DNA from 2 places in the Streptomyces sp. NPDC014864 genome. Region 2 is predicted to be linked to the other one. Evidence: riboswitches for the same ligand, from Rfam matches in the RefSeq annotation. Region 2 holds a riboswitch; the other holds the start of a gene.
The links. A riboswitch is a leader RNA that binds a small molecule or an ion and turns the genes downstream of it on or off. The one in region 2 is predicted to bind glycine.
Positions count from the first base shown of each region.

Region 1: another riboswitch for glycine. It lies ahead of gcvP (aminomethyl-transferring glycine dehydrogenase); the one in region 2 lies ahead of gcvT (glycine cleavage system aminomethyltransferase GcvT).

Region 1 covers NZ_JBIBWT010000007.1:392,070-399,701, reverse strand. Annotated here, with positions in the region: gene ACF1A5_RS16160 (FHA domain-containing protein) at 1-475, shown strand, start outside; gene ACF1A5_RS16155 (MerR family transcriptional regulator) at 519-1,256, shown strand; gene ACF1A5_RS16150 (bifunctional nuclease family protein) at 1,341-1,814, shown strand; gene ACF1A5_RS16145 (MerR family transcriptional regulator) at 2,087-2,770, shown strand; gene ACF1A5_RS16140 (DNA polymerase IV) at 2,840-4,420, shown strand; gene ACF1A5_RS16135 (PRC-barrel domain-containing protein) at 4,342-4,713, opposite strand; glycine riboswitch at 4,827-4,921, shown strand; gene gcvP (aminomethyl-transferring glycine dehydrogenase) at 5,095-7,632, shown strand, end outside.
Region 2 covers NZ_JBIBWT010000011.1:226,476-234,107, forward strand. Annotated here, with positions in the region: gene ACF1A5_RS21640 (ABC transporter substrate-binding protein) at 1-249, opposite strand, end outside; gene ACF1A5_RS21645 (ABC transporter permease) at 316-1,314, opposite strand; gene ACF1A5_RS21650 (enhanced serine sensitivity protein SseB C-terminal domain-containing protein) at 1,712-2,509, opposite strand; gene ACF1A5_RS21655 (enhanced serine sensitivity protein SseB) at 2,745-3,548, opposite strand; gene ACF1A5_RS21660 (AAA family ATPase) at 3,687-4,376, opposite strand; glycine riboswitch at 4,549-4,644, shown strand; gene gcvT (glycine cleavage system aminomethyltransferase GcvT) at 4,834-5,961, shown strand; gene gcvH (glycine cleavage system protein GcvH) at 6,149-6,526, shown strand; gene glyA (serine hydroxymethyltransferase) at 6,541-7,632, shown strand, end outside.

The DNA.
Region 1 (7,632 bases), on a different contig from region 2:
CTGTTCCAACTGCGGTGCCCCGCTGCGTCCGGGCGTCGCTCCGGAGCGTCCCTCGGAGACGACGTCCACGATCTCCATCTCGGGCCTGGAGGCATACGACTCCGAGGCCACCGGCCAGACCCCGATGCTCTCTCCGGAGGCGCAGGCGGCCGTCGACGCGCTGCCGCTGGGCTCCGCCCTGCTGGTGGTGCGCCGTGGTCCGAACTCGGGCAGCCGCTTCCTCCTGGACGGCGAGCTGACCACGGCCGGGCGTCATCCGCAGAGCGACATCTTCCTGGACGACGTGACCGTCTCCCGTCGCCACGTGGAGTTCCGGCGCAGCCCGGACGGCTCGTTCACGGTGGCCGACGTGGGCAGCCTGAACGGCACGTACGTCAACCGGGAGCGGATCGACTCGGTGGCACTGTCCAACGGCGACGAGGTGCAGATCGGCAAATACCGGCTGGTGTTCTACTCGAGCCGGCAGGCCGTCTGACCCTCTCCCGGACCGGTTCCGGGGGGATGTCGAGGGAAGGTCCATGCGTCAAACACCGAGCGGCGGTGCCTGGCACGGCACCGCCGCCGCGGACAGTGGGCTGATGAGCATCGGCGCCGTGCTGAACGCGCTGCGCGACGAGTTCCCCGAAGTCACCATCTCCAAGATCCGGTTCCTGGAGTCGGAAGGGCTCATCGAGCCGCAGCGTACCCCCTCGGGGTATCGCAAGTTCAGTGCCGAGGACGTCGAGCGCCTCGGGCACGTCCTGAGAATGCAGCGGGACCACTATCTGCCGCTGAAGGTGATCCGCGAGCACCTGGACGCGATGGAGCGCGGGGAGGCCGCCCCGCTGCCGGCCGTGGGCCGCCAGCGCGACGGTGAGCCCGCGCCGGCGCCCGCCGAGGCTCCCGCGGTGGCCCGGGTCGGGCGGGCCGAGCTGCTCGCCGCAGCCGGGGTCGACGACACGGACCTGCGGGAATGGGAGTCGTACGGGCTCATCACCCCACTGGAGGGCGGGGCCTACGATGCCGAGGCGATCACCGTGGCCTCGCTCGTCACCGCGCTGGGGCGGTTTGGGATCGAGCCACGGCATCTGCGCGTGATGAAGGCGGCCGCCGACCGCGAGGCAGGCCTCATCGACCAGGTGGTGGCCCCGCTCAGGCGCCACCGCAACCCGCAGACCCGCGCCCATGCCGAGGCCCGCGCGAGGGAACTCGCGGTGCTCACGGTGAAGCTGCACGCCGCGCTGGTGCAGACCGCCCTGGGGTTGCGCCTGCCCTGAGCGCCGGGCGTCGCCGCGGCCGGATCGGCCTCCCGATTCCGGCCCGACTACCCAAACCTTGCGGGCACGGCCTAGGGTTGCTGTGTGAACGAGCTCGATGTCGTAGGTGTCCGGGTCGAAATGCCCTCCAACCAACCGATCGTGCTCCTGCGTGAAGTGGGAGGCGACCGCTACCTCCCCATCTGGATCGGGCCCGGGGAGGCAACGGCCATCGCCTTCGCCCAGCAGGGCATGGCGCCCGCGCGACCGCTGACCCACGACCTGTTCAAGGACGTGCTGGAGGCCGTCGGCCAGGAGCTCACCGAGGTGCGCATCACGGATCTGCGCGAGGGTGTGTTCTACGCCGAGCTGGTCTTCGCCAGCGGTGTCGAGGTGAGTGCCCGGCCGTCCGACGCCATAGCGCTGGCCCTGCGCACCGGGACGCCGATCTACGGCAGCGACACGGTGCTCGACGACGCGGGGATCGCGATCCCGGACGAGCAGGAGGACGAGGTGGAGAAGTTCCGCGAGTTCCTCGACCAGATCTCGCCGGAGGACTTCGGCACCAGCAGCCAGTGACCGGCCGGGCTCGAGGGGGGCCGCGGCCCGCCTGACCGGTAACCTGCCGGGGCGGTCGTCCTCGGTGCAGAGCCGGCCGTCGGCACATGCCGTCGGCCATTGAGGGCGTCCTGCGGGTTTCCGGGAGGCCATTCGGCTAGCCTTTCCCCGCGGTGGGGCACGGGAAACCACTCTTAGGGTGATTATCACTCGGCGTGCCGAGTGTGGCGATCGTTGACGCACCCCAGGTGACTGCCTACCGTCGAGGAGGCAGGTCAAGGACGGAGGTCGGCGTGAGAAGCAGCGGCGACGGTACGGCTGGGGGTGCCCCCGAACGCGGTGTCGGGGGGAACGGCCCGTACCCTCCCACGCACTCTCGGCTCCGCGCGAACAGGGGATATCCCCCTCACGGCGGCGCGGCCGACCACGTTCCGCAGCGGCCCGCAGCCGTGCCGAACAGCGGAGGGGCGACGTCCGTGGCGTCCGAGCAGATCGGCTATCGCGGCCCGACGGCCTGTGCGGCCGCAGGCATCACCTACCGGCAACTGGACTACTGGGCGCGCACGGGCCTGGTCGAGCCGAGTGTGCGGCCCGCCCACGGGTCCGGCACACAGCGTCTGTACAGCTTCCGCGACGTCGTCGTCCTCAAGATCGTCAAGCGGTTCCTGGACACCGGTGTCTCGCTGCAGAACATCCGCACCGCCGTCCAGCACCTGCGGGAGCGCGGCTTCAGCGACCTGGAGCGGATGACGCTGATGAGCGACGGCGCCACCGTGTACGAGTGCACCTCGCCGGACGAGGTCCACGCCCTGCTCCAGGGCGGCCAGGGCATCTTCGGGATCGCCGTCGGCGTGGTGTGGCGCGACGTGGAGAACGCGCTGTCGCAACTGCACGGGGAGCGTGTCGACACCGGGGAGACCCTGGTGGGCCACAACCCCGGCGACGAGCTGGCCCGGCGGCGCAACCGGGCGGTCTGACAGCGCACGGGCCGCCATGCCCGAGGGACTCCCGCCGCATTGTCAGTGGTGTGGTGCAGCATCGGACATGTGAGAAGCGCGCCCACGATCCTGCATCTCGACATGGATGCCTTCTTCGCCTCGGCGGAGCAGGCGTCCAAGCCGAGCCTGCGCGGCAAGGCGGTCGTCGTGGGCGGCCTCGGACCGCGCGGGGTGGTCGCCACCGCGTCGTACGAGGCACGGGTCTTCGGCGTCCACTCGGCGATGCCGACGGCCCAGGCGCGCCGTCTGGCGCCGAACGCGGCGTACCTGATGCCGCGCTTCGCCTTCTACCGCTCGATCAGCGAGCAGGTCATGGGGCTGCTGCGGGCACTGTCGCCGCTGGTGGAGCCGCTCAGCCTGGACGAGGCGTTCGTGGACCTCGAGGCCGGGGGAGCGGCCTGGGACGAGGAGTCGGCCAGACGGGTGGGAAAGCGGCTGCGCGCCGACATACGGGCCGTCACGGGCCTGACCGGGTCCGTGGGGCTGGCCGCGTCCAAGATGCTCGCCAAGATCGCCTCGGAGCGGGCGAAGCCGGACGGGCTGGTGCTCATCCGGCCCGGCACCGAGCGGGCCCTGCTCGGGCCCCTGTCGGTGCGCACCCTTCCGGGGGTGGGCCCGGCCACGGGTGACCATCTGCGCCGGGCCGGGATCCACACGGTCGAGGAGCTCGCCGAGGCCGGCGAGGACGAACTCGTCCGGCTGGTGGGCAAGGCGCACGGGCACGCGCTGTACGCCATGGCGCTGGCCCACGACGAGCGGCCCGTGGTCGCCGAGCGCGAGGCCAAGTCGGTATCGGTGGAGGACACCTACGACGTGGACATCCACGACCGGGTGCGGGTGGGGCTCGAGGTGCAGCGGCTCGCCGACCGCTGCGTACGGCGCCTGCGCGGGGCCGGGCTGTCGGGGCGGACCATCGTGCTGAAGGTCCGGCGGTACGACTTCTCCACCCTCACCCGGTCGGAGACACTGCGCGGGCCCACGGACGACCCGGCGGTGGTGCGGGAGGCCGCGGCCCGGCTGCTGGACTCCGTCGACACCACCGGCGGGGTGCGGCTGCTCGGCGTGGGCGTCTCCGGGCTCGCCGACTACACCCAGGAGGACCTGTTCGCCCAGGCCGCGGGCGCCGGGCCGGAGGGGCCCGAGGAGGAACCGGCGGTCGAGCCGGCCGTGGAGCAGCCGGCCCCCGCCGAGCGGCGCTGGCCGGCGGGCCACGACGTGCGGCACTCGGTGTACGGGCACGGATGGGTGCAGGGCAGCGGGCTCGGCCGGGTCACGGTCCGGTTCGAGACTCCCGACTCGGAGCCCGGACGCGTTCGCACCTTCCGCGTGGAGGACCCGGAGCTGGAGCCGGTCGATCCGCTGCCGCTGGTGGCGCGAAGACCGGGATCGGGCGGAGAGGGGGAAACCTCGGCGGGTTCGGCCGATCGGGGCTCGGACGCGGCCGCGAGGACCTCGCCGGAGGCGGCCGGGGCGATGTCGCCGGACGCCGACAGGACGAGGGCGCCCGACGCGGCCGAAGGGGCTGCGGCGGAGAAGGCCGGCGGCGTGGCTCAGGCCTCCTCCGAGCCCGCCAGCTTGCCGAAGTCGCGGTCCGGGACCGCGGGAGGAGCGGCCACGTCGAGGCCGTAGTGGTGATAGAGCTGCAATTCCTGTTCGGGGGAGAGGTGGCGGCCGACGCCGAAGTCGGGGGCGTCCCTGATCAGAGCCCGGTCGAAGGGGACGCGCAGGGCGCCTTCGACGAGTTCGCTGGGCTCCAGGGGCACGAAGGCGTCCCTGGAGAACAGGCCGGTGCGTATGGCCGCCCACTCCGGCACCCCGGTCGCGTCGTCGAGATAGACCTCGTCCACCGTGCCGATCTTGATGCCTCTGCGGTCGAACGCCTTGCGGCCGATCAGGTTGCGCGGATCGATGTCGGTCTGCACGGGCCCTCCACGTGGTCGCAATACCTCCGTTAGCACTACAAAAGAGCACATCACGGTGGGCGGCCACTCGAAAGCCCGTGTGGTGGGCCCGCTGGTACGCTGGCAGCGGCTGCTGACCCCGTGCGGGAGAGTCCTCCAGCATCATCGGAGGCGCCGAAGGAGCAAATCCTCCCCGGAATCTCTCAGGCCCACGTACCGCACGGACGAGGTCACTCTGGAAAGCAGAGCGGGTGTCGACGGCTTCCGCTCTCACCGACGGTGAAAGCCGGGAGCCCCAGTGCGACCCGGTGAAGCTCTCAGGTCAGATGACAGAGGGGGAGGCCGTCCGGGCACCCATCCGTGGTGCCCCTCGAAGGTCGCGTCAGACCAGGAGGCCTCCGCATGACCGCCCATCGCATTCCGCTCTCCGAGCTCGAACAGGGAACCCCCTTCGAGCAGCGCCACATCGGCCCCGATCACGAGGCCCGGGCCAAGATGCTCGCGCAGGTCGGCTACGGCTCGCTCGACGACCTCACGGCCGCAGCGGTCCCCGACGTGATCAAGAACGCCGGTGCGCTGGACCTGCCGGACGCGCGGACCGAGGCCGAGGTGCTCGCCGAGCTGCGCTCGCTCGCCGACCGCAACGAGGTCCTGGGCTCCATGATCGGCCTCGGGTACTACGGGACCTTCACGCCCCCGGTGATCCTGCGGAACGTCATGGAGAACCCGGCCTGGTACACGGCGTACACCCCCTACCAGCCGGAGATCTCCCAGGGCCGCCTCGAGGCGCTGCTGAACTTCCAGACGATGGTCGCCGAGCTGACCGGCCTGCCGACCTCCGGCGCCTCCCTGCTCGACGAGGGCACCGCCGCGGCCGAGGCCATGGCCCTCTCCCGGCGCATGGGCCGCAACAAGAAGGGCCTGTTCCTGATCGACGCGGACGCGCTGCCGCAGACCGTGGCCGTCATCCGGACCCGCGCCGAGCCGTCCGGCGTCGAGGTCGTCGTCGCGGACCTGAGCGAGGGCATCCCGGCCGGGGTCGCCGAGCGTGAGATCAACGGCGTGCTCCTGCAGTACCCGGGCGCCTCCGGTGCCGTACGCGACCTCAAGCCCGTCATCGACCAGGCGCACGAGCTGGGCGCGCTGGTCACCGTCGCCGCCGACCTGCTCGCCCTCACGCTGCTGAAGTCGCCCGGTGAGCTCGGCGCGGACATCGCGGTCGGCACCACGCAGCGCTTCGGCGTGCCGATGGGCTTCGGCGGGCCGCACGCCGGCTACATGGCGGTGCACGAGAAGTTCGCCCGCAGCCTTCCGGGCCGCCTTGTCGGCGTCTCCGTCGACGTGGACGGGAACAGGGCCTACCGCCTGGCCCTGCAGACCCGCGAGCAGCACATCCGCCGCGAGAAGGCCACCAGCAACATCTGCACCGCCCAGGTGCTGCTCGCCGTGATGGCGGGCATGTACGCCGTCTACCACGGCCCCGAGGGGCTGCGGACCATCGCGCGCCGCACCCACCGCTACGCCTCCGTGCTCGCCGAGGGGCTCACCGCGGGCGGTGCCGAGGTCGTCCACGGCCACTACTTCGACACGCTGACTGTCCGGGCCGAGGGCCGCGCCGCCGACGTGGTCGCCGCCGCCCGCCGCAACGGCGTCAACCTGCGCCTCGTCGACGCCGACCACGTCTCGATCGCCTGCGACGAGACCACCACCCGTGCCCAGCTGGGCGCGGTGTGGTCCGCGTTCGGGGTCGAGGGCGACGTCGAGGCGCTGGACGCGGCCGCCGCGGACGTCCTGCCGCAGGCGCTGCTGCGCACCGACGACTACCTCACCCACCCGGTCTTCCAGCAGCACCGCTCCGAGACCGCGATGCTGCGCTACCTGCGCAGGCTGGCCGACCGCGACTACGCGCTCGACCGCGGCATGATCCCGCTGGGTTCCTGCACCATGAAGCTCAACGCGACCACCGAGATGGAGCCGGTGACCTGGCCGGAGTTCGGTCAGCTGCACCCCTTCGCGCCCGCCGAGCAGGCGCAGGGCTACCTCACGCTGATCCGCGAGCTGGAGGAGCGCCTCGCCGAGGTCACCGGGTACGACAAGGTCTCCCTGCAGCCGAACGCCGGCAGCCAGGGCGAGCTCGCAGGTCTGCTCGCCGTCCGCGGCTACCACCGCGCCAACGGCGACGCCCAGCGCACCGTCTGCCTCATCCCCTCCTCCGCGCACGGCACCAACGCCGCCAGCGCCGTGATGGCCGGCATGAAGGTCGTCGTCGTGAAGACCGCCGAGGACGGCGAGATCGACGTGACGGACCTGCGGGCGAAGATCGAGCAGTACCGCGACGAGCTCGCGGTGCTGATGATCACCTACCCGTCCACGCACGGCGTCTTCGAGGAGCACGTCGCCGACATCTGCGCGGCGGTGCACGAGGCCGGCGGTCAGGTGTACGTCGACGGCGCCAACCTCAACGCCCTGGTCGGCCTCGCCGAGCCCGGCCACTTCGGCGGGGACGTCTCGCACCTGAACCTGCACAAGACGTTCTGCATCCCGCACGGCGGCGGCGGTCCGGGCGTCGGCCCGGTGGCGGTCCGCGAGCACCTCGCGCCGTACCTGCCGAACCACCCCCTCCAGCCCGAGGCCGGTCCGGAGAGCGGGGTCGGCCCGATCTCGGCCGCGCCCTGGGGTTCGGCGGGCATCCTGCCGATCTCGTGGGCGTACGTCCGTCTCATGGGCGGCGAGGGCCTCAAGCGGGCCACGCAGGTGGCCGTGCTCTCCGCCAACTACGTCGCCAAGCGCCTGGAGCCGCACTACCCGGTGCTCTACACCGGCCCGGGCGGCCTGGTCGCGCACGAGTGCATCATCGACCTGCGGCCGCTGACCAAGGCGACCGGGGTGAGCGTCGACGACGTCGCCAAGCGGCTGATCGACTACGGCTTCCACGCGCCG
Region 2 (7,632 bases):
CGCGGCCGGCTTGAACGTGACGAGCGTACGGGCGTACAGACGCGAGAAGTTCTGCACGAAGCCGTAGTACGTGTTGCCCGGGTCCAGGGAGTCCGGCACGTCCGAGTCCTCGAGGTTGACCGTCCCTCCCTTCTTGCTCGACGCGTTGACGATGGAGTCCAGCGCCGCATCCTTCTTCCCGCTGCCACCGGAGCCCTTGTCGCTGCCGCCCCCGCCGCCGCACGCGGCGGCACCCAGCGAGAGCACCATGACGGACGCCACGGCCGCGGTTACCCTTCTCGTCTTCACGTGAGGAAGACCCCCTCTATCGATGGATCACTTGCTGCGAGGGTCGAGGGCGTCACGCAGCCCGTCACCCAGCAGGTTGAATGCCAGGACGGTGATGAAGATCGCCAGACCGGGCACGAACATGAACTGCGGATCAGCTGTGTAGAGATCCACGGCGTTGCTGAGCATTCCGCCCCAGGAGGCCTGGGGCGGAGCGATACCCACTCCGAGGAAGCTCAGCGCGGCCTCGAAGAGAATGTTCGTCGGGATGATCAGCGTCGAGTAGACGAGGATCGGCGCGACGAGGTTGGGGAGGAGTTCCCGGAACAGGATGTACGGGCCTCGGGCCCCGAGGCTCTGCGCGGCCTCGACGAACTCCCGCTTGCGCAGGCTCATCGTCTGGGCGCGCACGATGCGGCCGATGTAGGGCCAGCTGAAGAAGCCGATCACGAAGATCAGCACGCAGATGCGCAGCGAGAGTCCGTCGAGCCCGAAGAAGCCGTCCTGCACGGAAGCCGAGATGGCGATGGCGAACAGCAGCAGCGGGAAGGCCAGGAAGGTGTCCATCAGCTTGCTGATGAGGCTGTCCACCCAGCCGCCGTAGTACCCGGCGACGACGCCGAGCACCACACCGATCATCACGGAGAGGAGGGTGGCGCCGCCGGCGACCAGGAGGGAGACCCAGGAGCCGTCGATGATGCGGGCGAGCATGTCACGGCCGTACTGGGGCTCGATGCCCAGCGGGTGGGCCATGCTCATGCCGCCCCAGGCACCCTTGGGGGCCAGCAGGGCGGGGTCGATGAGGTCCTGGTTGAACTTGTCGGGGTCGAGCCCGAAGATCCACTCGATCGGCTTGGCGAGGACGGCCATGAGGACGAGCAGGATGACCACGACGCCACCCGCCACGGCCACCTTGTCCCGCTTGAACCGGGTCCAGGCGATCTGCGTGAGTGAACGCCCTTCGATCTGGCTCTTCTTGGCCCCGGCGAGCACGGCCTCAGGCTGCGCTTCGGCCTCCGCCCCCGTGGTCTCGATCGGTGCGGTCACAGTGACCTGACCCCTCTCGCGCCGGTGGTGACCGGCCTTTGCCCGCCGCTGTGGACGGCTTGGTTCGCTTACCTGCTGCGCGGCGGCCGCCGATGGTTGCGGCCCAACTGTCCAGCGGATCTGTGGATTGGTTCGATCACAGGATCGATGGCCTCGCGTCTGAGAGGCGAGTCTTCAACGGGCTCACGATCACTCGCCAGAGCTGACCGGGAATGTATGCGCAACCGTGATGCTGTCCTGGGGATTCCGTTATCCGAACGGCGAAGAACGCCCCTCGGACGCGGGACAGTTGGGACGGAACGGAAAAACCGCACTTTTTGGCGTTATTCGTCCGCGGTCTACGCGGGGAGATGTGCGCGGACGGTGAGGAGGATGCGGCGGGAGTGTGCGCGGCCGGTCAGTAGCCGCCGTGAACCGGCGGATAGCCGTACCCGGCGGCCGGGGCCTGGGCGGGGGCCGCGTGGGCCTCACGGTCGTAGAACGGGCGGGCCTGGGCGCGCAGCCACATCGCGACCGGGTCGTACTCGTCGGACATCGCGACGGTCGACACCGGCAGGCCGTCGGGGACCGCGCCGATGGACTGCTGCATCATCGCGCGCACCGAGTCCACGGCCTGCGGCGAGGTGTCGTACACGTCCAGGCCGATGGCGAGGTAGGGGGCGCCGAGCGCCGGCTGCACCCAGGCGCGGCGCAGCGAGCGGACCGCGGGCGTGCGGTGCGCGTTCTGCGTGAGCAGGGCGTAGAACTGCGGGATGTCGATGGCCGGTTCCGCCAGCCGCAGCGGGCCGGCCGGCTGGCGGTCCAGACCGGCGGCGATGCGCCGCAGGTCGAGCCAGGGGATGCCGACGCCGCCGCCGGGCGCGTGCGGATTGAGCCAGAGGCCGTAGTGGTCGGGGTAGAGGGTGCGGGCGACGTCCAGGCCGTCCACCACCTCGTACGACCGGTTCCAGCCGCTGGCCGAGAGCTCCTGGGCGGAGGTCACGCAGGGGGCGTAGCCGTGGCCGTCGGCCTCCATGTGGCCGTACTGGGCGTCGGGCGAGCCGGCCTGACCGTGCCAGAGCAGCATCCAGACCTGGCCGGAGGAGGGGGTGGCGAGGGCACGCAGGAGTGCCTCGTAGGCGTCGTAACGCCCGGGCGTGACCTGGCGCAGCATCTGCTCGACCTGCCCGGCCGCGGCCGTGCCGCTTGCGCTCACCTTGAACCGCCCCTCTGTGCAACCCCTCGACCCGGCCGTGCCCCTCGGGCCTGTGGTGAAAGTCCCGCCTGCCTCGCGACGGGGCCCCAGGTCCTGGCGTCGCACGGCAGACGGGAGTTTGACGACAGGGCCTAGCTTAAGCCCGCCCGGGGGCCCTGGACGCCTGCCGTCCTCGCGCGGCCGCGGGCCCGTCCGCGGGCCACCGCGCGATCCCCCACGCCCGTCCGGGAGGCCCTCAGTTGCCGTGCTGGTAGAACGGCCGCACCTTCTCGCGCATCCACTCGCCCACCGGGTCCTGGGCCGCGTCCAGGAGGATCAGGTTGACCGGCCACGGGGCGGGGGCCCGGCCGAGCGCGCGGCCGAGGGCGTCCATGGGGCGGATGCGCAGGTCGCCCTCCCACTGGGAGAGCTCGACGCCGACGAACAGGACCGGGTCGGCGGTCTCGATGACGGCGAGGCAGCGGCGGGCGGTGAGCACCACGCCGGTCTCGGCGAACTCGGCGGAGGCGGCGGCGAGGAAGTCCACCGGGTCGTCCTGCCAGTCGGGTTCGTAGAGGCGGACCCGGCCGCCGCTCGCGGGGCCGTCGAGCGGGGTCAGTCCCGTCCGGCACAGTTCGGCAACGACCGGCGGGGGCAGCGGGATGCCGACCACGCCGTCCGGGTTGAGGGCCAGCCCGACCTGCGGGGGCAGGCCGCGCGCGAACTCCACGGCGGGCGCGACGGTGTAGGGCATCTGGGCGCCGGCGACCTGGCGGAGCTGCTCCTCGGAGCTGAACACCGGCACATACGCCTGGCCCTCGACCTCCAGCGTGGGCAGGTCGAGCGGGCCGCTGTTCGGTCCCCCGCCGTTGGGCAGCGGGACCCACACGAAGCTGCGCCCGAGGACCTCGACGATCCGGGCGCCGGCCGAAGGGACGCCGAGGGCGGCCGACAGCACCTCCTCCAGCTCGTTGCCGGGCCATCCGCCGTGCGGGTGGGGGTGCGCCTGTGCCGGATAGTCCGCGGGAAGATCCGCGGGGAAGTCCGCCGGGAAGTCCATCTGCCTACCGCCTGCTGGGAACCACTGCTCTGACCGGCAAGGCTAGCGGGTACGGGGGCCCGGGGGTCTCGCCGGGCTCGCACCGATCGGAGCCGGTCGGCCCGTGACGCCGATCCGGCACAGCGCGTCCGGAGCCGGTCAGCCCGCGAAGCCGATCCGGCACAGCGCGTCCGCCGCGTCCCGGTCGAGCAGGGTCGCCGAGCCGCAGCCCTCCGGCAGCTCCCCCCGCTCCACCGCGCGCAGCAGCCGGGCGGCGGCCGTGCGGTGGCGCAGGAAGGCGTACCGCGAGACGCCGCGGCCGCGCTCGCGCTGGCCGGCCAGCGCGGTGTCCGGGGTCACGTCGAGCAGGACCAGGTGCATCATGCCGCCGCCGCGCCGGGCGGCGCGGGCCAGCCAGCCGCGCACCCAGGCCTGGGCCCCGCAGTCGTGCACCACCACTCCGCCGCCGGCCCGCAGGGCGCGGCGCAGCCCGGCGTAGTGGGCGAGGCGGACCAGCGGACGGTAGAGCGCGTACGGCAGGATGCGGGGTGCCCGGGCGTCCCAGCGGTCGCGGGTGTCCTGCGAGTCCACGCGCGCCCCGCGCACCGCGCGGCGCATCAGCGTGGACTTGCCGCTGCCGGGCAGGCCGGTGATCACGACCACGTCGCCGGGGCCGAACAGAAGGGCGTGGGGGCCCCGGCCGGCCCGGTCGCGCAGATCTCGGACCACGGGCGCGGGGCGCTCGCCGCACCGCTCGCCGGCCGCGGGCCGCCGGGACAGGACCAGGCCCCGCTCGGGCAGCGCCAGGGCCGGGGTGGTCGCCTGCGCCGTCGTCCTCTTCACCGTGATCGTCCTCCCCTGGGGTCAGTCACAGTTCCCCTCCCCGCCGAGTGTAAAGAGACGGTAATACGGGGTGTCTCGCGTTTTCGTACGCGTACCGCCACAGCCCGGTTACAGACGCGACCTGCCACGACCGGGCCGGGCGTGCAATGATGTGCGCGCCAACTGCATACCGGCCGCTTGAATCCGCGCGGGAGAGTTCCCAGCAGGTCGCTGGGGCGCCGAAGGAGCAAGTCCCTCCCTTGAATCTCTCAGGCACCATTACCGCGCGGGCGAGGCACATCTGAAAAGCGGGCCGCTGCCGCAGTGGCTCCACCCAAGGTGCAAGCCGTGACCGTCCGTCCACCGGCGGGTCATGGCGAACCTCTCAGGTTCCGATGACAGATGGGGAGGAACGTTCCTCGCCCTCCCCCATGCCCGGCTCTGCTCGCGCGGGGGGACCCCCATCTCCCTGGGAGACCGACCGATGAGCAGTACCGAACCTTCCGAGAAGCGCCGTACCGCGCTCGATGCGCTGCATCGCTCGCTCGGCGCGACGATGACCGACTTCGCCGGCTGGGACATGCCGCTGCGCTACGGCTCCGAGCGGGACGAGCACCTCGCCGTGCGCACCAGGGCGGGCCTGTTCGACCTGTCCCACATGGGCGAGATCACCGTCACCGGTCCGCAGGCCGCCGAGCTGCTGAACTTCGCCCTGGTCGGCAACATCGCCTCCGTCGGCGTGGGCCGCGCCCGCTACACCATGATCTGCCGGGCCGACGGCGGCATCCTGGACGATCTGATCGTCTACCGCCTGGCCGAGACCGAGTACATGGTCGTCGCCAACGCCTCCAACGCCCAGGTCGTGCTCGACGCGCTGACCGAGCGGGCGGCCGGCTTCGACGCCGGGGTCCGCGACGACCGGGACGCCTACGCGCTGATCGCCGTCCAGGGCCCCGAGTCCCCCGGCATCCTCAAGACGCTGACCGACGCCGACCTGGACGGCCTGAAGTACTACGCGGGCCTGCCCGGCACGGTCGCGGGCGTCCCGGCGCTGATCGCGCGCACCGGCTACACCGGCGAGGACGGCTTCGAGCTGTTCGTCGCCCCGGCCGACGCCGAGAAGCTGTGGCAGGCGCTGACCGACGCGGGCGCGCCGGCCGGGCTGGTCCCGTGCGGGCTGTCCTGCCGGGACACGCTGCGCCTGGAGGCGGGGATGCCGCTGTACGGGCACGAGCTGTCCACGTCGCTCACTCCCTTCGACGCCGGGCTCGGGCGCGTGGTGAAGTTCGACAAGGAGGGCGACTTCGTCGGGCGCGAGGCGCTGGCTGCCGCCGCCGAGCGTGCCGCCGCCCAGCCGCCCCGGGTGCTCGTCGGCCTGGTCGCCGAGGGCCGCCGGGTCCCGCGCGCGGGCTACCCCGTGGTCGCCGGCGGCGAGGTGATCGGCGAGGTCACCTCCGGCGCCCCCTCCCCCACGCTGGGCAAGCCCATCGCCATGGCGTACGTCGACGCCGCGCACGCCGCGTCGGGCACGACGGGCGTCGGCGTGGACATCCGGGGCAGCCACGAGCCGTACGAGGTCGTGGCGCTGCCCTTCTACAAGCGCCGGAAGTAGAGACTGGGAGCGGTCCGGGCGGGCACACGCCCCGGCGGCGCCCTTCGGCGTCCGTCCGCGCGCACCGGCCCGCCCGCGGGTACCCGTCCGCGCGTCCGTGGCGCCGGGCACGCCCTCCCCGCTCACCGGCGCCTCCAGCAGCCTTCCTCTTCACCAGCACTCCCCCGCGTACAGGAGAATTCAGGTCATGAGCAACCCCCAGCAGCTGCGTTACAGCAAGGAGCACGAGTGGCTGTCGCCCGCCGAGGACGGCGTGTCGGCGGTCGGCATCACGGAGCACGCGGCCAACGCGCTCGGCGACGTCGTCTTCGTCCAGCTCCCCGAGGTCGGTGACACGGTGTCCGCGGGCGAGACCTGCGGCGAGCTCGAGTCGACCAAGTCGGTCTCCGACCTGTACTCGCCCGTCACCGGCGAGATCACCGAGGTCAACCAGGACGTCGTCGACGACCCCTCGCTCGTGAACTCGGCCCCCTTCGAGGGCGGCTGGCTGTTCAAGGTCCGCGTCGCCGGCGAGCCGGAGGAGCTGCTGTCCGCCGACGAGTACACCGCGTTCACCGCCGGCTGAGGAGTCGTAGCCGTATGACTGTCCTGAACACGCCCCTGCACGAACTCGACCCCGACGTCGCCGCCGCGGTCGACGCCGAGCTGCTCCGCCAGCAGTCCACGCTGGAGATGATCGCCTCGGAGAACTTCGCTCCGGTCGCGGTCATGGAGGCCCAGGGCTCGGTCCTCACCAACAAGTACGCCGAGGGCTACCCGGGCCGCCGCTACTACGGCGGCTGCGAGCACGTCGACGTGGTCGAGCAGATCGCCATCGACCGCATCAAGGAGCTCTTCGGCGCCGAGCACGGCAACGTGCAGCCGCACTCCGGCGCCCAGGCGAACGCGGCCGCGATGTTCGCGCTGCTCAAGCCGGGTGACACGATCATGGGTCTGAACCTCGCGCACGGCGGGCACCTGACCCACGGCATGAAGATCAACTTCTCCGGCAAGCTCTACGACGTCGTCGCCTACCACGTGGGCGAGGACGGCCGGGTCGACATGGCCGAGGTGGAGCGGCTGGCGAAGGAGGCCCGGCCGAAGCTGATCGTGGCCGGCTGGTCGGCCTACCCGCGGCAGCTCGACTTCGCCGCCTTCCGCAGGATCGCGGACGAGGTCGGCGCGTACCTCATGGTCGACATGGCGCACTTCGCCGGCCTGGTGGCCGCGGGCCTGCACCCCAACCCGGTCCCGCACGCCCATGTCGTCACCACGACCACCCACAAGACGCTGGGCGGCCCGCGCGGCGGTGTGATCCTGTCCACGGCCGAGCTGGCCAAGAAGATCAACTCCGCGGTCTTCCCCGGTCAGCAGGGCGGGCCGTTGGAGCACGTGATCGCCGCCAAGGCGGTGGCCTTCAAGGTCGCGGCGAGCGAGGACTTCAAGGAGCGGCAGCGCCGTACCCTGGACGGCGCCCGCATCCTGGCCGAGCGCCTGGTGCGGGACGACGTCCGCGCGGTCGGCGTCGACGTGCTGTCCGGCGGCACGGACGTCCACCTGGTCCTGGTCGACCTGCGGAACTCGGAGCTGGACGGGCAGCAGGCCGAGGACCGGCTGCACGAGGTCGGCATCACGGTCAACCGCAACGCGATCCCGAACGACCCGCGTCCGCCGATGGTCACCTCGGGCCTG